DNA from 3 places in the Bacillus sp. JJ1533 genome. Region 2 is predicted to be linked to each of the others. Evidence: predicted binding sites of a transcription regulator. Region 2 holds the regulator's gene; each other region holds the start of a gene.

Region 1 (8,095 bases), on a different contig from region 2:
CAGATACTAATACTCCGGCAATGCGATTATATGAGAAAATGGGTTTTGAAGAATACAGAAGAAAGCCTATGCCGAAAAAGATAGCCAAGAAAATTGGAGTAAATAACTTTTTGTCTTTGAAGTATATCAGTAAAATAAAATAAAATCTAAAAGGAGTTCTGAAAATATGAAATTAAAAATTTTAGATTCAAGTTTTTCTGTTGTGAAATTTTCTCCAACTGAAACAATACCATTGTGGGCCTTAAACTCTGATACATTTTCTATTACCCGAACTGATGAGGAATTATCCATTGTATGTCCTTCCGAATGTTTACCGATGAATGAAGCATTTAAGGATATTGAAAATGATTGGAAGTGTATAAAAGTAGAGGGTGTTTTAGACTTTAGCCTAACTGGAATATTATCTTCATTAGCGAATCCATTAGCTGAAAATAAAATCAGTATCTTTGCTATTTCAACTTTTAATACAGATTACTTGCTTATTAAAAGCCATTCAATTGAAAAAGCAAGAGTTATATTAGAGAATGAAGGTCACACTTTTAGTGAAATGTAAAAAAATTTATTGCACTAACGGGTGAATTAATCAAAGAAGGATTATCCACCTTTTTTGTTGAATTCCGAAGAAACGAAGCAGGCATTGTTTCAATTAAACGGGGGAATATCAGTGAAAAAAATAATAGGTTTGATTTTTGCAATAACTGTGTTATTACTTTTTGTAACAAAATCACTTTATGTAGATTGGAAAGAGTTAATTATTATAGTAGCTTCATTATCAGTTGTTTCTATAGTATTGAACAAACATCAGAATAGGTTTAGCGATATTTTAGGTCGTTCAGCCATTTTAGGATTTGTCTTATGCCTAACTTTTGGCTCAATTGATTTAATGGCTGACCATTTTATGTATTTCCTTCCAACAGGAAACGAAGATGGAATGCCTTTATCTCTAGGTATGAAGTTCAATGAGTACAGTGATGATTTATTTGTTGTCAGTTTAATATCGATGGTTTCAGTAATTATAATCTCTATTTTAGTAGCATTAATTTTAAAATTTAAGGCTCAAAACTATAAGGAAAATTTTAAATTTAATGGGTGGCTTTGCTCCAAGAGGAATTTAGGCACCTTTTTTCGAAGTCATTATTAAACAAACGGTGCAGGATAGTTGAAGAACAACCTTTTGAAAAATAGTCGGGAGAGGGGATATAATTTGGAGAAATTTAAACTTTTGTTACTAACTATAATCACACTTACTTTATTGTATATTGCCTTTATAATTTCAGACCCTGGTTTTGGAGTAGGTTATTAAATTATTGAAGCAAAGGGTGCAAGAGTTAAGATCAGAGCTGTCACGAGTGCAGCTTTTTTTTGTTGTACTAACGAAGCAGGATTGTTAAATAAGAAGTGAAACTTTGTAAGATGTGTTATCGTAGTTAATAAAAATAAGGGGTGTTTTACTTCAAGAGCAGTAAAGCATTATAAATGTAATACCAAAGGCTTTAAAATCTGTCGGTATTATTCAATCAAGTAAGGGATGGTTTTCAATTATTTAAATACGGGTCTCACTTTTGCGTTAATTGAGACACTTGATACCTTTTTGGAGAATATTTCGATTACTTGGCAAGGCTCGCTCATATTCGAATTGATTACTGGACTTATGGGTTGAAAATTAGAAGAGAACGATGATGAACCCCCAATGAATGATAGCGGGGAATTGGATATATTAGGAAATAGATTTAGTTCTAAGAAATAAAAGGGTTGTGAAAAATTACACTTAAAGTGACGGAGTGTGTTAGTAAAAAAAGGTCGTCAAAAAGATAACGGGTTCTCTTTTGGGGGACAAAAGGCAATAAAAATATTTAAAAAAATGCAAATAAAAACCACGATTTACATAAAAAAATCGTGGTTTTTTAGCATTCTAATTTCATCGTATAATTCCCTTAATTTTTTGTTCTTCCTGAAATTTAATTAAACATTTTTTACATATGCAATCTATTCTTATACTTTCATCCGGTACTAATTCAAAGATTTCTTTAGGGAATTCCTCCATATCACACCAACAATTGCCGTGTTCTCCAGCACTAGACATACATCCATTAACTTCCCCACATAAAGGGCAATATTTATTTGCCAATGAACTTCCCCTCCAATTGTTACATAATAATAGTTTTTTATATACTCTTTCTACTTCGATAATATGTGCTAATAACGATATATTTGTAGCATAGCATATTAAGAGCCATCCTAATAGGCTTAACAGTATTTATAGTTTCTATTGTTACAAGCAAACTAATTAATAATAAAGCACATAGTTCATAATTGGGTGTAGTTTATAACTGAAAACAAAAGTAAAGCTGAAGGGAAAATAAAAAAGAAGAAATAATTTCATTTCTATTCTTTACGAGGAGAGTCGCTTTCTTTCCAAATAGAAAATAAAGATTGGACAGAAATGCTTGAACTATCAATAGGTACCGATTTCTTTAGGCATTTCATCTATTGCTAAGGTTTATGATCATCTTGAGTGCTAAATAAAAAAACAAAGCAAAAAGAGATGACCACCAAAAATGGTAGTCATCTCTTAATTGTTTAAAAAATCTCATTTTATTTTGATAATCCTAAAACTAACTCTTTATAGATATCGAAGAATGCAAAGTAGTAATCTTTGTAGACATATTCATCAGTTTTGTGTGCCATTTTTGTTTCGCCAGGACCAAACATCATGAATGGGAAGTTTTCATCTTTACCTCGTAATAAGTTTGATGCATCCGTCACTCCTGGCGAACCTTTAACAGAAATTTCTAGACCTAAATGTTTTTTACCGAGTTCCTTAGCAAGATCAATCATTTCAGAGCGTCCTGAAGTGAAAACACTTGGTAATGACATTGTCACTTCAACAGCAATATTGGAGCCTTTTTTATTGTATTTGTTAGCTGTTGTGTTGAATAAGTCAATCACTCCATTGTTATCAAATTCAGGAATTGTACGCACGTTTATTTCAGCTACTGCTTTTTCTGGAACCGAGTTTACTTGGTTCCCTGCATTAAAAATAGTTGTACTCATAACTAATTTATCTAGTACTTCATTTTTGCGATCATCGCTATTCAATTTTTCGTCTACTTCTAATAGATATTCCATTAATGGATTAATCGCGTTATACCCTTGGTCAGGCATAGAACTGTGTGCTGCTTCACCAATAGACGTTACACGCAGGTTAAGTGATCCTTTGTGTGAGTAAATTATCGTATCATGAGAAGGTTCAGCTACCCATAGATATTCTACATCATCCATATAGCCTTCTTCGTATAATTTTTTAGAGCCTGCGCCACCGACTTCTTCACCAGTCGTTGCCATAAAACGGACAGTACCATTTTTTAGTTCATTATTTTCTTTGAGTTCAATCATCACTAAAGCAAGGTTTACTAAACCTGCTTTCATGTCATTTGTTCCACGTCCATATAATTTTCCGTCTCTTTCTATCAATGTAAACGGATCTGAAGTCCACTCGCTTTCATCACCAGGAGAAACGACATCCATATGACCAGAAACACCAATGACTGGACTCCCGCTTCCAATTTCAGCCACTAAGTTAACACGAGTGTCTGTAACTGGAACAATTTTAGATTCAATTCCGTATTCAGCAAATAAATCTTTCAAGTAATTTGCCACTTCGATTTCGTTTTCATTAATAGATTTAATCGCTATAATGTCGGATAATATCTTTATCTTTTCTTCTTCTGTAAAATGTTTCAAACTAATCCCTCCAACATTTTATCTGTCTACTTCAATCAGAATACAATTGTATTTTACCCAAAAGTCCATTAATAAGTTAGCCACTTAAGGATTCTTTGGAACTACTATACTCCTTTATACCTTGAAGAACTCGTGGTGTGGCCTTTCCTCTAATAGTTGCTGAATGATTTCTACTCCTATCATTCAAATCAATTTCACATAATAGATCATTTTAAAAATTATCTCACTCAGTTTAGTGAAGGAGGTATTAACAAGGATTAACCACTTTTTTGAAATCTTTATTTAACAAGGTAGGGTCTTCTTTCACTAAAGGGTGCGTTGATCCAATAAGGATTAATGCACTTTTTTGTTGAAGTTTTTAAACTAACGGTGCAGGTCAGTTCAACAATGAAGTAGATAGTATAGTTTCAAGTATAATCGTCTTTTGGGCCCGATTACATATTATTGGAGGAATTGGGAATCATTTATCAAGAAAAATGAATCCGAGAGGACGAATGATTATGGACGATTTATTAGTAGCCCGTTCTTTATTTGGTACGACAATGGCATTTCATATTATATTTGCAACTATAGGAGTAGGGTTGCCATTTATGATTTTGATTGTTGAGCTGCTTTACCAAAAAACGAAAGATCAAGATTATGTTGTCATGGCAAAACGTTGGACAAAGGCATTTGCCGTTTTACTTGGAGTTGGGATACCGACGGGTACAATAGCTGGAACCCAATTATCGTTGCTTTGGCCTGGTTTTATGGAAGTAATCGGTCGGGTCATGCCGCTCCCTTTTCAAATTGAAATATATGCCTTTTTTATAGAGGCCCTTTTTATGTCTATCTATGTATATGCAGCAGAAAGAATTGCTCCTTGGCTGAGAATTGTGAGCTTAATTCTAGTTGCTATCGGTGCATTAGCTTCAGCCGTATTGATTACAAATGTCCACGCCTTTCAGGGTACTCCTGCGGGATTTCGATATGAAAATGGGGAATTTCTTGACATTAATCCTTGGGCTGCCTTTTTTAACCCAAGCTTCTTTGTAACAGCTGGGCATGTTGCGTTGTCTGCCTACGTTGTGGGAGCTTTTGTTGTCTGTTCTGTGGCTGCTTTTAAAATGATGAAACATGAATCTGGATCAAGAGTTTACTTGTTTCATCAAAAGGCACTTATGCTGGGTTTAATAGTAGGTGGTATTTTTGCTTTCTTAACAGCCATAAATGGACATTCAGCTGCTCAATATTTACATGAATACCAACCAGAAAAGCTAGCTGCTGCAGAGGGATTATTTGAAACACAATCACATGCTCCACTTGCCATCGGTGGCTTTACTGATAGAGAAACGCAGGAAGTAAAATGGGGCATTGAAATTCCTTGGGCGCTAAGCTTTCTTGCTGGAAACAGCTTTAATACGGTGGTTGTTGGTTTGAATGATTTTCCAGAGGAGCTTTGGCCACCATTATTTATACATACTCTTTTTAATGCTATGGTTGGAATTGGTTCATTACTTATCCTTATCCCTATTCTCATGTTTGCCTGGAGAAAACTATTAAAAAAGAAGCATTACCCAAAAATCATGCTTTGGACGCTAGTTACTACAGGCCCATTGGCCGTGCTTGCGATTGAATTTGGATGGATTTTTGCTTGTACGGGCCGCCAACCATGGGTGATATACAGAATCTTATCAACAGCCGAGTCAGCAACAACTGCGACGAACTTAAGTACATTATTCATATTGTTTATTTCTGTATACATAATTTTGGCGATTTCTGTTGTATTTGTATTGTTGTACTTCTTTAGAAAAAACACAGAAATGGACGATATCGAGCGTGCAGAAAAGAAAACGGTCCCTTTGTTTAGTTCAAATTCATAGGAGGAAATGCAGATGCCTGATGCTCTTATTGCGATTACTGTGTTATGGGGGTTTGTCTTTATTTATGCTGTCATGGCCACCATGGATTTCGGAGCTGGCTTTTGGTCAATGGTTTACATTAATCGAGAAAAAACGAAAGCAACTGACATTGCCAATCGATATTTATCACCCACTTGGGAAGTGACAAATACATTTATTGTTGCATTAGTTGTCGCTATCTATAGTCTTTTCCCAAATGCAGCCTATACTCTAGGCACGATACTGATTATTCCGGGAAGTATAATCCTGCTTTTACTTGCATTGCGAAGCGCATTTTTAGTATTTTCAAATATCGCAATCGAATTTAAAAACCCATTGACTTACATATCAGGTATTGCAGGGATACTAATTCCTGGACTTTTAATTAGTGTATTGCCAATAACGCATGGGGAATTTGTTGATTACGGGAATGGTACTGCGAATTTAAATTTTTATAGGCTCTTTACCAGCTCAAATGTATATGCATTTATTGGTTTTGGCATTAGCAGTACTCTTTTTCTTTCATCCTTATTGTTAGCGGATTACTCGAAAGCATCTAATGAAATGAAGGCATATCAAGTATATCTTCGTGATGGGAAAATATTAGGACCTATTTCCTTACTAATGGCCTTTCTCATTATGCTTACATTACCAAATGATGCTGAGTGGTTATACAATAGAATGTTGGAAGACTTACCACTTTTACTTATTTCTGTTGGCTTCTTTTTAATTATAGGGATTGGATTATATGCCCAATCTCCTTTTCAGAAAGGAGTCAAGGGGATGCCAAGGCTCGCTGTTATTGCAGTGACGGTTCAATACCTAATTGCAAGTTATGTATATGGTAAAGCACATTTGCCTTATATCATCTATCCTAATGTAACAATTCATTCGGCTTTTACAGACCCAAATTCATTTAGAGCTGTATTTATTACCTATATCATAGGGTTCGCAATCCTTTTTCCTGGATTTATTTACTTTTGGAGTTTATTTATGAATGATAAACGATATTTACGACAAAAGCAGTAACTAGTATATCTTATATTTAGCAATTTTGATGTCGATATTATCGGCTAATGGGTGCGTTAAAGATAATAGGGCTCCTTCTGCTGCTTTTTTGTTGTTCCCACTAACAAGGCAGTCGAAAACGTCATTGTTCCTAAAAGAATCGGTAAAGTTGCAAATGTTTAATGCGGGATGCCCTTACTGCTATTGGGAATAATTAAAGTGGCATGCTATTTCAAATGGAGGAATTTAACATGGGCAAAACAATTTTCATTACTGGTGCAGGCACCGGGCTTGGCAGAGGTGCTGCAATCGGTCTTGCCAAAAAAGGTCATCGTGTGATTGCTGCAACAGAGCTGACTTCTCAAAAAACAGACCTTCTGTGGGAAGCCAATGACCTGGAAGTGGATATAGAAGTGATTAAAGTTGATATTACGAACCCTTCGGATCTGGAACAGATTGAGAAGTATGATTTTGACGTATTTGTTGCAAATGCTGCCATTAATGAACGAGGGCCGCTCGGGGAAGTGCCGATGGACCGATTTCGGGCACTTTTTGAGGTGAATGTTTTTGCAACCTTAGAAACAGCACAGTTAGCAGCACGGAAGATGGTTGAAAAGGGAAGCGGAAAAATCGTCTTTATGAGTTCAATATCAGGAATTTTGGCATCTCCATATGGTGGTCCATATGTCGCAACAAAGCACGCAATTGAAGCAATTGCCCATACTCTGCAGTTAGAACTTCAAGGATTTGGAGTAAAAGTTGCCACCATTAACCCTGGTGCCTTTAAGACAGGCTTTAATGACCGAGCGGCAGAAGAGCTATGGAAATGGTACGATGAAGAGAAAAACTTCACGAGAAAAGAGGATATAAAAAAAGCAGAAGAGGGGTTAAAGAACCAGTTTGACCCAGAAGATTTAATTGCAAAGATGGTAGAAATCATCCCAGCTGACCATCATAAATTCCGAACCGCTTATCCTCAGCAAATGGAGAAACAGATGAAGCAAGAAGAACAAAAGTGGTGGGAGATGGACATATAGGACGCTTCATCCAGCTCTTTTAACCTGTGGAATGAAATTGTTAATAAAAAGAGAAAAAACTGAAGTCCCTTTTTCCCCGTTTTGCATTTAGGTATTAGCTGAAAATGACTATTTACGATCAAACACACTAATAAGAGTTATAGAAATTCTATAAACTAAAAAGAAGGGTCCAAAGACTAAGTGTTTTTTAAAAAACAAATGTCCAAGAACCCTTTAATTATTATCGTAAAAGAGATATCTGTTCAATTTCAAGAACTTCCAATAGAGTTTCCAACAAGGAGGATTAAGCCGTGATTCGATCAAATTATAAAGTAAAACATTTCATTATTTAACGAACGAAGCAGTTTGGTTGAATAAGGAAGGTCAATAAAAGTAATAAGTTTGGATCTTAATAAATAACTTAACCAAATAGATTCCCTATAAAGT
Region 2 (8,095 bases):
CATCTAAAGGCGAGGCAATTGGATGGGCCATTGCAGGAATATTTATGGCGATGACAGCCCAAATAGTTGCGGCAAATATTGAAGTTCATCTTTTTGGAATTGAGGCAGGTTCTGAGAACACACAAGAAATCATGGCCTTGGTAAAATCGTTACCATTGCTTGTCATCGTTGTTTCAGTAATTGGTCCAATTCTTGAAGAGATTATTTTCCGCCAAATTATCTTTGGATCTTTATATAAAAAATTTAATTTTTTCATCTCAGGCTTAATCAGTTCGTTAATTTTTGCAGTTGTTCATATGGATTTCACTCATATTCTCATTTATACCGCGATGGGCTTTACCTTTGCATTTCTCTATGTACAAACAAAACGAATTATCGTACCGATTTTTGCACATGTGGCGATGAATACTTTTGTTGTAGTGGTTCAGACGATTTTTGCAGATGATATAGAAAGGATCATGAAGAAAGCTGAGCAGCTGCAACAGACATTTATTGGGGGCTTTTAATTTATGCGAAGAACTTCACCTTTTGCAATGGGCATCATTTACGCATTAATGGGAATTTTATTTACTTATATTGCGATTAATAGTGCAAAGGAGACCGTCTGGAACTTTTCCACAATCCTTCTAGCCGTGGTCGCAACATTCGACTTTGGTGTGGCAATCCGAATGTTTGCCCTTCACTTCAAAATAAAGAAAGTAACAAAGGAAAAAAAATAACCTCCTCACGAGGTTATTTTTTTATACATTTTTCTTTATTCAATTGAATTAGCAGCCATCATTTCCGCCTTAAGCACCTTTCTGTAGGCACTTCTTGATACGAGAATACTGATTTCATACAATCCAAATAACGGCACGGTGACCATTAAATGAGAAATTAACTCTGGAGGCGTAATTAACCCTCCAATTACTAAAAGAACAAAATACGCATACTTTCGTATTTTCGTTAAGAACATTGGAGTGACGATTCCAAGCCTTGTTAAGAACATCACAACAACAGGCAACTGAAACAGGAAACCAAATGGTAAGGTTAGCTGTAATAGGAATTGAAAATATTCATTAATCCCGATTACCTGATTTATTTCAAGACGTCCTGCTAACCGCGTCATAAAGTCAACAACAAATGGAAATAGAATAAAATAGGAGAAAGATATTCCTAGTAAAAATAATATTACCGAAACTGGAATATAACTCAATGTTACCTTTCTTTCCCTCTCATACAAACCTGGACTAATGAAGGCCCAAAGCTGAAACAGTAAAAAAGGAGATGAGATAACAAATGCAATAATAAATGCAAAATTCATATAAATTTTAATTGGATCTGTTATCCGGAAAGCATTCATTGTCAACTCTTTAGCTTCTTCCGCGTTTTGCAAATAAACTATTACATGCTCTGCAAGAAAAAAGCTTCCTAAAGCAACAATGAAGAAGAAAACGACCACATAAATCAGTCGTTTTCGCAGCTCACCAATATGATCATAGACGGACATTTCTTTTTCTTCGTTCATGTGACTCATCCTATCATTACTTCACATCATGAGTTTCATTCTTCTTAACATCATCATCGTCATCATCTGCTAAACCTTTTGTTGCGTTCTTGAATTCACGCAAAGTATTACCCGCTGCTTTTCCTAATTGAGGTAACTTCTTTGGTCCAAAGATAAGTAACGCTGCAAATACGATCAATAGGATACTGCCAAAGCCAAGATTTCCCACTGTGAGTCACCTCCCTACAATTGTAAAGTCTATGTTTATTCTTCTTCATTTGAATAATGCTTTAAAAAGTAAACAAGTGCTTGTAGTTCAACAGCTAGATCAATATGGTGGACTCGTATATGGTCAGGCACATTGATTCTTGCTGGTGTGAAATTAAGAATCCCTTTGATTCCTTTTTTTACAAGGCGGTCAGTAATCGGCTGTGCAGCACCGACTGGTACAGTTAATATTGCAACCGTGACTTCATCAGGCAATACTTTTTCAAGATCATCTAAATGATGCACCGTAACTCCGCCAATACTACTACCTACCTTATTATAATCCACATCAAAGGCAAGCTCAATTTTTGTATTATTATTTTTCGAAAAATTATAGTGCAAAAATGCGGTACCTAAATTACCTACACCTATTAAGGTAACTTTCGTTAATTCGTCCTGATCAAGGGTCTTACTAAAAAAGGATAATAAGTAATTGACATTATAGCCATACCCTTTTTTTCCCAATGCGCCAAAATACGAAAAATCTCGTCTAATCGTGGCGGAATCAACCTTGACTGCATCACTTAGTTCTGCAGATGATACCCTCTGCTTCCCTGAGGCGTGCAAATTTTTCAAAAACCGATAATAGAGTGGCAGCCTTTTGGCAGTTGCTTGTGGTATTTTTGATTGTTCCAGATTCATGTTTTATTCCCCCGCTACTGGCCTTTTGAAATCTCCATTCTTTCCACCTGTTTTTTCGGCTAAATAGGTTGGTCCAATCACCATTCCTTTATCAACCGCTTTACACATATCATAAACAGTTAACGCACAAACTGAAGCAGCCGTAAGGGCTTCCATCTCAACGCCAGTACTTCCTTTAGTTTTAACTGATACGGTAATATGTAAAATATACTCGTCTTCGGTCGTCCAGTTAAACTGAATATCTACGCCCTTCAATGCCAAAGGATGGCACATCGGAATGATCTCTGATGTTTTTTTAGCTGCCATAATACCAGCAACTTGAGAAACCGCGAGAACGTCCCCCTTGCTAACCTCATTATTTATGATTTGCTCATAAATCAATTTATTTACAGTTATACTTGATTTTGCAATTGCTGTCCGAACGGTTTCCGACTTTTCCGTTATGTCGACCATTCTTGCTCGGCCTTGCTCGTTAAAATGGGTAAATGATGTCATTTTCAAAACCCTCCCATAAACTATACACTATTTTACCACATCTGTCTTTGGAATTACTGTGAACATTATCATTGCAGTTGCTCTATTAAGATAATATAAGATACACTGTTGATAGAAACAAGAGGTGAAATAATATGATTTTACTACAAGTAAATCAGCTCAAAAAGTATTTTGCTGCTGATCTTATTTTATCGAATATAAAATTAGAAGTACAAACGCGTGACCGGATTGCAGTTGTTGGTCGAAACGGTGCTGGAAAGTCTACTCTATTAAAAATCATTGCAGGCCAGATGTCCCATGATGGCGGTGAAATCATTAAGCCGAAAAGCGTCAACATCGATTACCTCGCACAGGATACTGGACTTGAATCAACTCTTACCATTTGGCAAGAAATGCTGACCGTCTTTGCACCTTTACAAAAACTAGAAAAAGATCTGCGAAACCTAGAAGTAAAAATGGGAGACCCATCCGTTTTTGAAAATCCAGTTGATTATCAAAAGCTGCTCGAAGAATACGACCAGCTCCAGGTCGATTTTAAGGAAAAGGGTGGATATCAATATGAAGCCGATATTCGTTCTATACTTCATGGTTTTAATTTTACAGAAGATGACTACGAAACGAAAATATCCAGCTTAAGCGGTGGTCAAAAAACACGTCTGGCCCTTTGTAAACTATTACTAACAAAGCCTGATTTATTGATTCTGGACGAGCCGACAAACCACCTCGATATTAGCACGCTTACCTGGCTTGAACAATATCTCCAAGGCTATCCTGGGGCACTCTTAATAGTATCCCATGACCGATACTTCCTAGACAAAGTCGTTAACCAGGTCTATGAGATTTCTAGACATACAAGCACCAAATATGTCGGAAACTACAGCAACTACTTAAAAATAAAGGCTGAAAACTATGAGCTCGATCTTAAAAAATTCGAAAAACAACAGGAAGAAGTTGAAAAATTAAAAGACTTTATCGCTAAAAACCTAGTCAGAGCTTCAACAACGAAACGCGCCCAAAGCAGACGAAAACAGCTTGAGCGTATGGAGCTGATGGACAGGCCATTAGGTGATGAAAAATCAGCTTCTTTCCATTTTGACATTGAAAGACAAAGCGGAAATGACGTATTAAGTGCAAAAGACATTACCGTTTCCTATGAGAAAACCAAACCGATCATTAAAAATGTTCATTTCAATATTTACCGCGGAGACAGTATTGCCTTAGTCGGTCCAAATGGGATTGGTAAATCAACCTTATTGAAAGCAATTATTGATAAGCTTGAGCATGTGGAGGGAACGATTCGCTTCGGATCACATGTAACGATTGGATACTATGATCAACAGCAGGCTGACCTTACCTCCAATAAACGGGTACTAAATGAATTATGGGATGAATATCCGCTTAAACCTGAAAAAGAAATCCGCACGGTTCTTGGGAACTTCCTATTTTCAGGGGATGATGTGTTAAAAACTGTTTCAACCTTAAGCGGTGGTGAAAAAGCGAGACTTGCACTTGCTAAGCTGATGATGGAAAAATCAAACTTCCTCATTCTTGATGAGCCGACGAACCACCTTGACCTTGATAGTAAGGAAGTACTCGAAAATGCACTAATTGATTATCCTGGGACTATCCTTTTCGTATCCCATGACCGGTACTTTATTAACCGTATCGCAACAAAAGTGTTTGAGTTATCCCCAGATGGACTAACAGAATACCTTGGTGATTACGATTACTACCTTGAAAAAAAGTTCGAAATGGAAGAATTGGCTAGACTTGAAGCACAGGAGAAAAAAGTGGATAAACAAGAAGTCATCCAAGAGAAAACAACATATGAACAAGAAAAGGAATTAAAGAAGCAAGAGCGCCAACGAAAACGAAGAATCGAAGAAATTGAACGGGAAATCTCTTCCCTTGAGGAAAAAAACGAAGTAAATGAGCAGCTTCTTTGTGACCCAGAGGTTTACCAGAACCATGAAGAAGTTCAACGAATTAATGAGGAAAATGAGAAAATTTCTGCTAAGCTTGAAGCACTAATGGAGGAATGGGAATCCCTCCATGAAATAAGTGGATAGACCTTTTCACCTATCCACAGAAATAAGTTATCCCCATCTAAATATCATTTCAGATGGGGATTTTTTGTACTATTTTCCACATTTTTTCGAGTTATGCACCGTTTTATCCACACTATCCACATTCATCAACATAGTTATCCACAAAAATGTCCACAAACCCAGTTTAGTTATTTCAGTACTTTCTATTAGTTTTCCACAAAATCCGTGAATCTGTGGATTATTTATCAACAAGAATATAGCACTTATGAACTACTTTTTATCTTTTGCTACTCATACGTGACATGAGAGTTTTCGTCTATGCTTGGACTTATTATTTCATCTTTTATCGTCAAAAAATTATTTCCGACTGACTCTGATTTCCTCATACACTCATTCTTATATTTCGTAGAATCGTGCTCATAGGAATATACTCTTTCTATATTTCTCATATAGGATGGCGTAATTGTTCCCTTTACACATACTTTAACGTCAGTTTTTGGATCAACATTCTGCAATGAGAAACCTGTCAGATCAGCATTACCCGTAATATAAATACTTGAGTTCAATGGTTTCATAATTTGATCATGCAATTTGGCATCCCCAATAATCACAATAGTAGAATGAATAAACCCATTAGGATTAAACTTTCCGATTCTTGTAGGATTATTTTCATCGATACTATAAATTATTAACTTAGAATTTGAAACTGCATGCGACAAGTGATCTAGGTTGACTCCTTTATTAAAAACAATGGAGGAATTAGAGATTCCATTCGTACTTGGAATGTCGCTCGGATCCAAATCAGACCTACAATCTACCTTGGTATTATTCTTTTTAAAGTCATCTGTTGTACATTGACGCAGGTCTTTATTTTGCACAGAGTTAATAATGTCCTCATATATAGGTACAGGAGTTGGAGCACCTTTTGTTATTTCGATACTATTTATGTTAATGAAATAGGAAAAATCAAATGTTGCCGTCAATATTTTTTCAAGATTGTCCCCATAATAACCATAACTTTCAAAAGCAATCCTGTAACATTGTGAATTGGCAGGTGTTTGAGGTGAGCAAGTCGTTTGCATAATCCCGTCTGGCTTAATTTTAATCTTAAATGAACTCTTTTCATCCACAGACTTTTCTGGGAGAAATCCATCCCCGGAGTGTGTAAAGAGTGAAAGATCGGCTTTATATAAATTATTTAATTCAATAGGAAACTCATTATTAAATTGTTCAATTAGAACCTCTTTTGTTGCAGCATTCGTAAAGTAGCGATTAATGATTTCCTTTTGCTTTGTTTGATTATATAATTGCTCATTTAAGAAAGACTTTAATTGAGTTTCATAATATACTATTCCCATTTCCGCAATATCGGTAGTTTTTATGTCCGATTCTGTCTTACTAATTTGCTTCATGTTATTCATTGAAGCACCCATTACTGCCAAACCTAAGACGGAAATCACAGTGAGTATTAATAAAACAACTACTAGGGACATTCCTTGTTCATTTTTTATATTCCTCATTGTATTCCTCCTTACAGTCTGGAAATAATCGTTTTAATCTCAGATGTTTTACTTGGTTGCTTTTTATCTTTTATTATGATTTTAATGTGTAAAGGTTGAGAAGAATCAACGGTCGTTTCCGTCGAAAATGGGACCTCGTTAGATTCTTGAGAATTGTACAATGAGTACACATAATTTTCATTAGCTATATCAACAGTATGAACAATGTTTCCCGTTGCATCTTTTCCGATGAGCTGAATGTTATGAGCATCTGGGCTCTGATCGACGACAATATCATACGATGCATATGTTTCATGGGCTTTAGTAATAGTAGTGACGAGAATATTCATCTCTTGTTGTCTTGAAACATTATCCTTTGATTTTTCCGAGTAGTTCATCCCATTTAGTAAAACACCATAGATTAGTATGCTTACTATTGAAAAAATCGCTAATGTAGCAAGTAGTTCAATCAGTGTAATTCCATCACTGTTTCGGAGGTACTTTTTCATCTGCTAATCCTCCTTTAATTCTCAAAATAGGTGAAAGTTTCGGATAAGATGGTTGTCCCTTTTAATACTTGAACATTTAATTTTGATAATGATACATCTACCTGATCATCACTGCTTGTATCCACATTGACTTTAACGGTAAAGTTTTGTTCTGTAAAAATAAACGTCAAAATATCATTGTTTAGTTGAATATCCTCGGTTACATTTAATTGGGGATAACTCGATTTTGGAATAAATGTCTCAGTAGAAGTTCTCGAAGTAAGAATCAAATCTTTTAGCGCTAAATTTTTTTCTTCATTTATTTTAAATTCTTCTTGTACTTCTCTTGCAATATTAGTTGCGGTCATTTTGTCAGAGGAGACTCCATTATATTTAGCTGACATGATAAAAAATGACATGAAACTGAGCAAGATAATAGTCAAAATAGCAATTGAAGCAACTAATTCTATTAAGGTAACTCCTTTTTCATTCTTAATGGATTGACTCAAGCAATCACCTTCAATCATTATTTTCAAGTGGCTATCCTACCATGTTATATAACTAAATAGTATTATACATGATTTTTAACAAGGCATTCCGTATTTTAAGAGCAAGTGTAGGTAAAAAGTCATATTGGTTGAATTTAAAAAGTCCCAAGTGTTTGTTTTTACACTTGGGACTTTCTATATTGTAGAATTAAAAGTTAGATCTCAATATCTAAACCAGGATTGGCGTTTAATGCATAGGATGAACGTTTCCCTTTTTCATATAAGACACTTCCAACTGCTGCAATCATTGCAGCGTTGTCTGTACAAAGCGAAAGTGGCGGAATAATAAGCTTCACTTCTGGCATTTCCGAAAAGGCATGCTCTAATGCTGCTCGCAGCCCTTTATTGGCCGCAACTCCACCAGCCAATAGAACTTGTTTTACTTGATACTCTTTCGCAGCCTTCACCGTTTTTGTTACTAAAACATCAATAACACTTTCCTGAAAGCTTGCAGCTACATCCTTCGGCTCAAGTGTTTCCCCACGCTGCTCTGCATTATGAAGAGTGTTAATGACAGCTGATTTTAACCCACTAAAACTAAAATCATATGAATCCTCTTCCAGCCATGCCCTTGGTAAATCAATTGTCGCCGTTCCCTCATGTGCAAGTCGATCAATATGCG
Region 3 (8,095 bases), on a different contig from region 2:
TATTTTTTTCCGATTGCTACTCGCCAAACATCCGGGCCTTGTTCGAGGTATTCCCAAGTGAATTCCTCACCGCGTTCCATCATGAATTGATATTGGAGTGGTCGTGGATCATGGTCATTTGTGAGCTCCATGATTTCACCTGGCTGTAGACTATCAAATGTTCTAAAAATAGTTGGGTGCTTATCCTTCGGTGCATAATCTGGTGCATTTACTTTCGCTGCAAATACCATCTTAACATTCCTCCTTTTGTTTTATGGCTCCATTTTATCGAGTATTAACTGTCTATGTAGTGAAACTTATCACTATGTACATATGTTTTTTATCATATGTCTAGAGAAATATGAGATAATGGGATTAATATTAAAAGACCACGTACGCATCTTGTCCTGCCTCATGATTGTGGAGTCGAAAGAATATACGGGGTGAAAAGATGAAAGAAATGGTTGGTACATGTAAGGAATGTGGGAAGGAAATATATTGTCTGGATGGGTTTATAAATGGTGTCGTCTTTGAAGATAAAAAAGGAATACTTTGCTTTGATTGTGCGGACGAAAAGCAAGTTGACTAGCTAGGAGAATTTCTCCTAGTTTTTTTTATGTAGATTTTTTGAACATTGATACAGTTTCCCATTACCTATGATGTAAATCACAGTTTTAAAAAAGAGGATTGCTACACTTAAGATACAGATGCCTTAGGTATTGTAATTTAATTAAGGAGTGAGAAAGATGGGGATACCATCCATTCGTGATCAATTGAAAGGAGTACCCTTGTTTCGGGAATTAACTCCGGAAGAACTAGATCCCATTGTTGAAATTTCACAGTCTCGATTATATAAACAAAAAATGTTTATCTTTATGCAAGACGATCCACTTGATCGAGTTTTTTTCATTCAATCTGGGAAGGTGAAAATTTACAAATCAGATATGCATGGTAAGGAACAGATTGTGTCCGTGCTTGAAGCTGGGGAAATGTTCCCTCATGCCGGATTTTTTAGGAAAGGCGGATATCCTGCACATGCCGAAGTAATTGAGGATTCGAATATTATTTATACTCCGATTGATCGATTTGAAGAGATCTTAATAAAGAATCCAGAGCTTTGCATCAAAATTTTCAAAGTTTTGGGCGAAAAAATTATGGACCTCCAAAAGCGGCTGGAAGAACAAATCCTTTTAAATACACAAGAACAAATCATTATGCTTTTACTTCGTTTATGTAGAAGCAATGGCGAAAAGATTGGCGATCGTTTTAAGCTGACTACTCAATTCACCAATCGCGAGCTTGCAAACATGATTGGTACCACACGTGAATCCGTAAGTCGCACGATTTCAGTATTAAAAAAGAAGCATATTGTAGACATGACTCCTGATGGGTATTACCTATTAGATCATATGAAGCTTCATGATGAGATTTTCTAGTCCCTTGAAGTAGCGCTCTATTCATTAACGAAATTATTTTAATACTTGTGATTCAAGTCACATCGTTTCTCATTGAAAATGATTATCATTAATTTATAAACGTACTATAAGGGGGTAATCAAAAAATGAATCAATTGGATTCAAACATTGTGGAAGTAGATGTTAGAGAAGACCTTAAAAATAAAATCGAGCCTTTTCAAAAAATTATGGAGGCCGTTAAACCTTTAAAGGATGGCGATATCTTCATTTTACACGCGCCCTTCAAACCGACTCCTTTATTTCCAATATTAAAAGCAAAGGGTTTCTCAAATGAAGCAGAGCAAATTGATAAAAAACATTGGAGGGTCACTTTTACTAAAGGAGTGACCACTAAATGAAATTAGATAATCGAGGTCTTGAGCCACCCACCCCAATGATGAGGACCTTAAAAGCACTCGAGAAACTAAATAAAGGCGATACGTTAACTATAATCAATGATCGGCGCCCTATGTTTTTGTATGAACAACTGGATGAGCTAGGCTATAAACATATAACTGAACCACATCCTGATGGCGGCTTCCAAATTGAAATTACGAAATAAGGAGCTGGTTGCTAATGATGCCTCAATTATCAAATGAAACAGATATTAGGCTGCCACTCTCCTTTATTATCTTTAGTGTTATTGCCTTAGTCGCATCACAGGTAATCCTGTTATTTAATGGACATGTTGTCATAGATGGGAACTTCCGAACCTTTCCCCTTCTTTCATCTGCCCATTTGCTAATACTAGGATGGGCCTTGATGGTTGCGATGGGAGCGATGTACCAGCTTGTACCAGTAGCTTTTTTAACTCCGATTTGGAGTGAAAAATTTGGTTTTGTGCAGTTTTGGGTAACAGCAATCGGTTTTGGTGGTTTTGGAATCACCCTTTCCTTCTCACCTACTTTGTCTATCTTTACAGGCTCACTTGCTGTTATTGGGATTTTGCTATTTCTTGTACAAATGTTTATGACGATGAAAAAACAGGCAAAGAAGAATATTTTAACTGTATTAGTCGGTAGTGCTCTTATTTGCTTACTACTCACCATTAGCCTCGGAATTCTTCTAATCGTAAATTTAGGAGCTGGGTTCGCGAATTTAAACCACCTTGCTATTTTGAAAAGCCATATATTGCTTGGTGTTGCTGGATGGTTTACATTCCTGATTTTCGGTTTTTCCTATAAAATGGTTCCGATGTTTTCATTAGCACATGGCTTTTCTATGAAACCTGCGAGATGGGTCTATATTGTGTATGGGATTGGCCTTTTGGTGACAATTAGCAGCTTTATCACCGATAAAAACTTTTTATTACAGGTAGGTATGAGCATTCTGTTCGCAGGCTTCGCTCTTTTTTCCTATCACATTTCTACGATTATCAAGGTGAGATTAAAGAAAAAGCCAGATAGACCATTTATATTTTCATTAATTGCCATTTGTTTTGGCTTAGCCGTTCACTTTTTCGGAATGATTCTTTCATTCCTTCCAGGGTATTACGAAATTTATGGCGTCCTCATTTTTCTATATATTTTCTTGTGGATTGTTTGCAGTATTCTCGGCTATTTATATAAAATTATTCCCTTTCTTTGGTGGACTCATAGATACAGTAAGCTTATCGGAAAAAGAGATGTACCTACGTTAAAACAAATGATAGATGAAAAAATGGCAATTCCGATTTTTGCAGGCTTTGTTGCAGGGTGCCTTATCGTCGTTTTATCGATTGCGACAGGTCTATTGCTTATCTTTTCAATTGGCCAAAGCCTGGTCGTCGCTTCAACCATGTTTTTCGGATATAGCATTATGAGGGTACTTTTTAAGTAGAGGAGAGAAAAGCAATGGAATTAAGAGAGAAAGTTCTAGATCAATTAAAACAAGTGATCGACCCTGAATTAAATATAAATGTTGTCGATTTAGGACTTATATATGAAATTGATATTAAAGAAAATAATAATGTGTATATCGAAATGACTTTAACTACACCTGGCTGTCCACTTCATGATAGTATTACAAGCGGTGTTAAGCATGCTGTTGCATATCTTGAAGAGGTTAATGATGTCGAAGTTTTAATGGTTTGGCATCCTGCCTGGTCTCCTGAGCGCATGTCAGAAAATGCAATGAAGCAATTAAGAGGCTATTGATTTATTGATGCAATGCATTTCACTTTCTAAGGATGTTTCGTTATACTTTAAATTAAGCTATTTCTCGAAAGGAGAGTTATTAAATGGATGAAGCTTTAAAGGAAAATATTATGGGAGCACTTGAACAGGTAGTTGACCCTGAGCTAGGGATTGACATTGTAAACTTAGGACTTGTATATGATGTAGATATGAATGACGAAGGTGTGGCTCAAGTTTCCATGACTTTAACATCAATGGGTTGTCCACTTGCTGGAACAATTGCTATGGATGTAAAACGCGTTCTAACTGAATTGCCTGAAGTCAAGGACGTAGATGTTAACATCGTGTGGAACCCACCTTGGAACAAAGACATGATGAGTCGTTACGCAAAAATTGCGTTAGGGATCAGGTAAATTGAAAAAGAAAGAACGTGTCGATTAACTTCAACACGTTCTTTCTTTTTTATAGATGCTTTTTAAACCATTCAACTGATGCAAGTAGCCCTTCTCTTGTTACTTTATGGTCCGCACGTGTATCGGCAATAAAGGATAGATTCTCCTGTTTCCCTTTATACATTGGTTTAATTTCTTGATAAAATTCATACGTATATGTGAATGGTACCATCTTGTCTTTTTCACCATGCCAGAAAAACAATGGTCTACCGTTTAATTTTTCTGGTTGTATGCTTAAATCATAATTTCTTAATTCTGCATATTTTTCTTCTAACTCAGCGTCTGAAAAAGGAAGTTCAATGTCATGTCGTTTTAATTCCTCAATTTGTCCACGGCAGAACTCCTCGTAATATGGACTCCCCATGAGACTTACCGCCGTCTTAATCCATGGATATTGGGTCAATGCACCAAGTGTCACAATGCCTCCCATTGAGGTTCCTGCTACTCCAATCCTTGTTTCATCAACCAAGCCTTTTCCGACTATTTCGTCCTTCATCCATTGAAGTTCTTTAATTTCATTGATGACAATATCCCAGAACTTAAAATTCATTTCAAGCTCTTCAAGACCCTTTTCTCTTTCACCATGGTAATCTGCTTCAGGTAAAACCACCCGAAATCCTTCCTCTGCATATAGATAGGCATAGTGAAGATTATGTTCTTTGGCACTGCCAAACCCATGTATGAACATGATTAACGGAGCTTTTTCATCTTTTAATTGCTTTTTTACAATATGTAATACCGGAATGTCTGCAATTTTCATTTTTTCAACAATAACCACTCTTTTGTGCTCCTTTACTAAAAAACTTTAAGATATTCTCTAGTGTATCATTAATTTTAATTTACCTAAAAAGATTGGCTTTTCAATTGACGATTTTTTTATTATCTGTTTAAGTAGAAGAAAGAGAGAGCAGAGGAGATTGTTATGACAAAACAACATTTAATCGCACTTGACCTAGATGGTACGTTACTTAAAGATGATAAAACTATCTCAAAAAGAACAAAAGAGACAATCCAAAAAGCAAAACAGGACGGTCATATGGTTATGATTGCGACAGGAAGACCTTACCGTTCCAGCTCCATGTACTATCAAGAACTAGAACTTACAACACCAATAGTTAATTTCAATGGAGCTTTTGTTCATCACCCTCTTGATAAAAACTGGGGTGTCTATCATGACACACTTGAATTAAAAACAGTAAAAGAGATAGTTGAGGTTGCAGATAATTTCCGCGTAAAAAATATTTTAGCAGAAGTGATTGATGACGTATATTTTCATTATCACGATGAAACGATGTTAGACATTTTTGGTATGGGAAAGCCGAATATTGAAACAGGTGATTTACGAAAAATCTTAAAGCATGACCCAACTTCATTGTTAATACATCCTGATGAAGAAATTGCGGACCCTATCCGAAAGTATCTTTCTGAAATGCATGCTGAAGTAGTCGATCACCGAAAATGGGCTGCTCCTTGGCATGTTATCGAAATCGTTAAATCAGGTTTAAATAAAGCGGTTGGGATTCAAAAGGTTGCCAACTATTATCAAATCCCGAAAGATCGTATTATTGCCTTTGGTGATGAAGATAATGATTTAGAAATGATTGAATATGCTGGACATGGAATTGCGATGGGAAATGGGATTGATGAGTTAAAAAATATCGCAAACCATGTGACCATGACAAATGAAGAGGACGGAATTGCTCTTTATTTAGAGGATGTACTCAAATTAAGAAAATAAGCTAGAAACCGGTGGATGATCCGGTTTCTTTTTTTATGTAGAGGTTAAATGGAGTAGTGACCTACCTTTTATTAATTGTGACCCATTAAATTTTTTTGTGCCCTACCTTAGGTTATTTGTTCCCTAACCGAAAATAATTGTTCCCTATCTAAAACAAACAGAAATAATTACCTTCTATATTCCACTCCCCATCATCAAACAATATGATTAGCGCCTTTTATAAGCGCGCTTCTTTTAAAGCTGTTAAAGGGGGAATTTACGGATGGGTAGCAATAAATCAAAACGATTTGTTCATCAAGGTGCAGATGCAGTTCAACAACATGCTCAGCGCTTTCCTTACCGTTCAACTCTAGCTGAAGCAGAAGCTAAGAAAAATGCAAAAGTCGAAAATTCATCACTTGGAGGAATATAAAATGGGAAACCCTTTATTCCAAAAGGCTCGTGAAACTGTGGAAGTTGCGAAATTAGCAAGCACGGGTCAAAGTGATACATCCCTACAGGATGCAATTTCGGTTGCAAAAAATGCACTTTCTTCTGCTTATGCTAACTCTACAACAGCCGAAAAAGAACAACTCCGCGAATTACAAAATGAATTAGACGAACTCCATTAAGTCGGCTAATTTCAAAAAAAAGAGGGTCAGACATATCGTCTGACCCTTCCCCTTTATTGAAACTGTTGAAGTTTTGCGTGATATGGATTTGTGATTGAACCATCCTTTGCACTTCTTTCGTATAAGTGAAGAATTAATGCTCCGTTTTTAGGGAGTTTCTCCTTTGAAATCGAAATTTTGATTTCAAATGGTGCCCATGCTGGTGCACCTTCTGATGCCATTTGAACAGTTTCAGGAATCACATAATCATGGCCATCCTCTACGGCATAGAAGAATATTGCTTCAAACACTCTTACCTCACCAGTAACAGTATATTCACCATTTTCTCCAAGTACTTGAACATTGCGAAACGCTGTATTCATCTCTTCTTCAGGAATTGTGAAGGTTTCTTGTGCCTGCAGCGCATTGTTTTCGATTTTTTGTTCATTTACCTCTGAGGCAGTCAGAAAGATATTAGCCTTATATTCTCCAGGAGAAAGCCTTGCTCCATCATTTGATGTATAATCCCATGGTTCTTCCCATACCTTCTCTTCACCTGGTTTTAACTCCATGACTTCAATCGATTGGATGAACATCTTATCGATTGAATAGCGATAGACTTCTTCTCCTTTTGAATCCGTTACAACAATTTCATATTTTTGGCCACCTGGAATCGTTACTTTTACAGAATCGTCGCTCGTATTTTTTAATGAAATTGTAAAGATTGCTTCATTTTCTCCCGTTTTAATGGATAGGTTTGTTTGAAGTTTTTCTATCACGTTCTTATCGCCTCCAGGTTCTTCACTCTCTTGTTCTGGTGGTGTTTCTGTCTCTACTTTTTCACCGCCCCCTGAATTTACTGGAAGAGCTTCTTCTGTTTTTGTTGTACCACATCCTGAAATGATAAATACACTCATTATTAATACTAAGGCTGCTAGAAGCCATTTTTTCATATTTGTCACCCCTTTATCTTATTTGTCGAATGATCCTTTAAAAAAGTTACTGTTCTTTGCGAAATAATCCATAAACACCAACTGTCTGAACAATATTTGTAAAGGCATGAGGATCAACTTCCTTAATAACCCGCTCTAAGTCATATAATTCATATCTTGTTAAAACGATCATTAGCATATCTTTTGGTTCGCTTGAAAATGCTCCTTTTGCAGGAAGCATCGTTATTCCTCTTACTAACCTGGAGTGGATGGCTTGTTTCAATTCGTCTGCTTTTTTCGTCACGATCAACGCTGTAACCTTTACATGACTTGTATGGACTGTATCAATTACCCTTGTCAAAACATATAAGGCAACGAGTGTATACAACGCTTTTTCCCAGCCAAATAAGAAACCTGCCGTTAAAATAATAAGCCCGTTTAGTGTAAAAATAAAGGTTCCAATCGGCTTATCTTTTGATCTCGATAAGACAAGCGCTATGATATCAAGACCACCTGTGGAAGCTCCCCACTTCAAGGTTAAGCCGATACCAATCGCTTGGATGACGGCACCAAATACAGCGTTAAGTAAAATATCGTCGGAAATTCGTTCGAGTGGTATTATCGTTAAGAATAAGGACGTTAAAGCGACAGATATAAAGCTGTACAGTGTAAAGGACTTCCCTACCTTTTTCCATCCTAAAATCGCAACTGGTATGTTTAACAATAGTAAAATGACACCCGTTGAAACTTGAAATGGTGTGTAATCACCGATAATTCTAAATAACAACTGTGACACACCAGTAAACCCTGAAGAATAGACGTCTGCTGGAATTAAA

What was found. The regulator Rex, encoded in region 2, represses fermentation and respiration genes when NADH is low (regulators of the CRP and FNR family bind a similar motif). The targets are predictions, from matches to a motif close to TTGTGAAATATTTCACAA.
Region 1: the regulator Rex is predicted to act here: its motif matches at 4,198-4,215, upstream of V7138_RS01590 (cytochrome ubiquinol oxidase subunit I).
Region 3: the regulator Rex is predicted to act here: its motif matches at 1,461-1,478, upstream of V7138_RS24035 (DUF2249 domain-containing protein).

What each region holds. Positions count from the first base shown of each region.
Region 1 covers NZ_JBALOV010000003.1:113,479-121,573, reverse strand. The annotation lists gene V7138_RS01615 (GNAT family N-acetyltransferase) at 1-143, shown strand, start outside; gene V7138_RS01610 (ACT domain-containing protein) at 167-553, shown strand; gene V7138_RS01605 (hypothetical protein) at 665-1,141, shown strand; gene V7138_RS01600 (cysteine-rich CWC family protein) at 1,919-2,128, opposite strand; gene V7138_RS01595 (ArgE/DapE family deacylase) at 2,596-3,744, opposite strand; gene V7138_RS01590 (cytochrome ubiquinol oxidase subunit I) at 4,245-5,606, shown strand; gene V7138_RS01585 (cytochrome d ubiquinol oxidase subunit II) at 5,619-6,653, shown strand; gene V7138_RS01580 (SDR family oxidoreductase) at 6,884-7,669, shown strand.
Region 2 covers NZ_JBALOV010000030.1:43,816-51,910, forward strand. The annotation lists gene V7138_RS16030 (CPBP family intramembrane glutamic endopeptidase) at 1-506, shown strand, start outside; gene V7138_RS16035 (YdiK family protein) at 510-719, shown strand; gene tatC (twin-arginine translocase subunit TatC) at 755-1,507, opposite strand; gene V7138_RS16045 (twin-arginine translocase TatA/TatE family subunit) at 1,524-1,715, opposite strand; gene V7138_RS16050 (redox-sensing transcriptional repressor Rex) at 1,751-2,395, opposite strand; gene moaC (cyclic pyranopterin monophosphate synthase MoaC) at 2,399-2,890, opposite strand; gene V7138_RS16060 (ABC transporter ATP-binding protein) at 3,025-4,959, shown strand; gene V7138_RS16065 (hypothetical protein) at 5,226-6,458, opposite strand; gene V7138_RS16070 (PulJ/GspJ family protein) at 6,470-6,946, opposite strand; gene V7138_RS16075 (type IV pilus modification PilV family protein) at 6,961-7,434, opposite strand; gene tsaD (tRNA (adenosine(37)-N6)-threonylcarbamoyltransferase complex transferase subunit TsaD) at 7,629-8,095, opposite strand, start outside.
Region 3 covers NZ_JBALOV010000055.1:8,985-17,079, reverse strand. The annotation lists gene V7138_RS24050 (DUF2249 domain-containing protein) at 1-230, opposite strand, end outside; gene V7138_RS24045 (hypothetical protein) at 431-568, shown strand; gene V7138_RS24040 (Crp/Fnr family transcriptional regulator) at 726-1,415, shown strand; gene V7138_RS24035 (DUF2249 domain-containing protein) at 1,541-1,792, shown strand; gene V7138_RS24030 (DUF2249 domain-containing protein) at 1,789-1,995, shown strand; gene V7138_RS24025 (hypothetical protein) at 2,010-3,251, shown strand; gene V7138_RS24020 (metal-sulfur cluster assembly factor) at 3,266-3,568, shown strand; gene V7138_RS24015 (metal-sulfur cluster assembly factor) at 3,652-3,960, shown strand; gene yjfP (esterase) at 4,010-4,777, opposite strand; gene V7138_RS24005 (Cof-type HAD-IIB family hydrolase) at 4,922-5,737, shown strand; gene V7138_RS24000 (competence protein) at 6,000-6,149, shown strand; gene V7138_RS23995 (DUF3813 domain-containing protein) at 6,151-6,348, shown strand; gene V7138_RS23990 (BsuPI-related putative proteinase inhibitor) at 6,402-7,280, opposite strand; gene V7138_RS23985 (YitT family protein) at 7,327-8,095, opposite strand, start outside.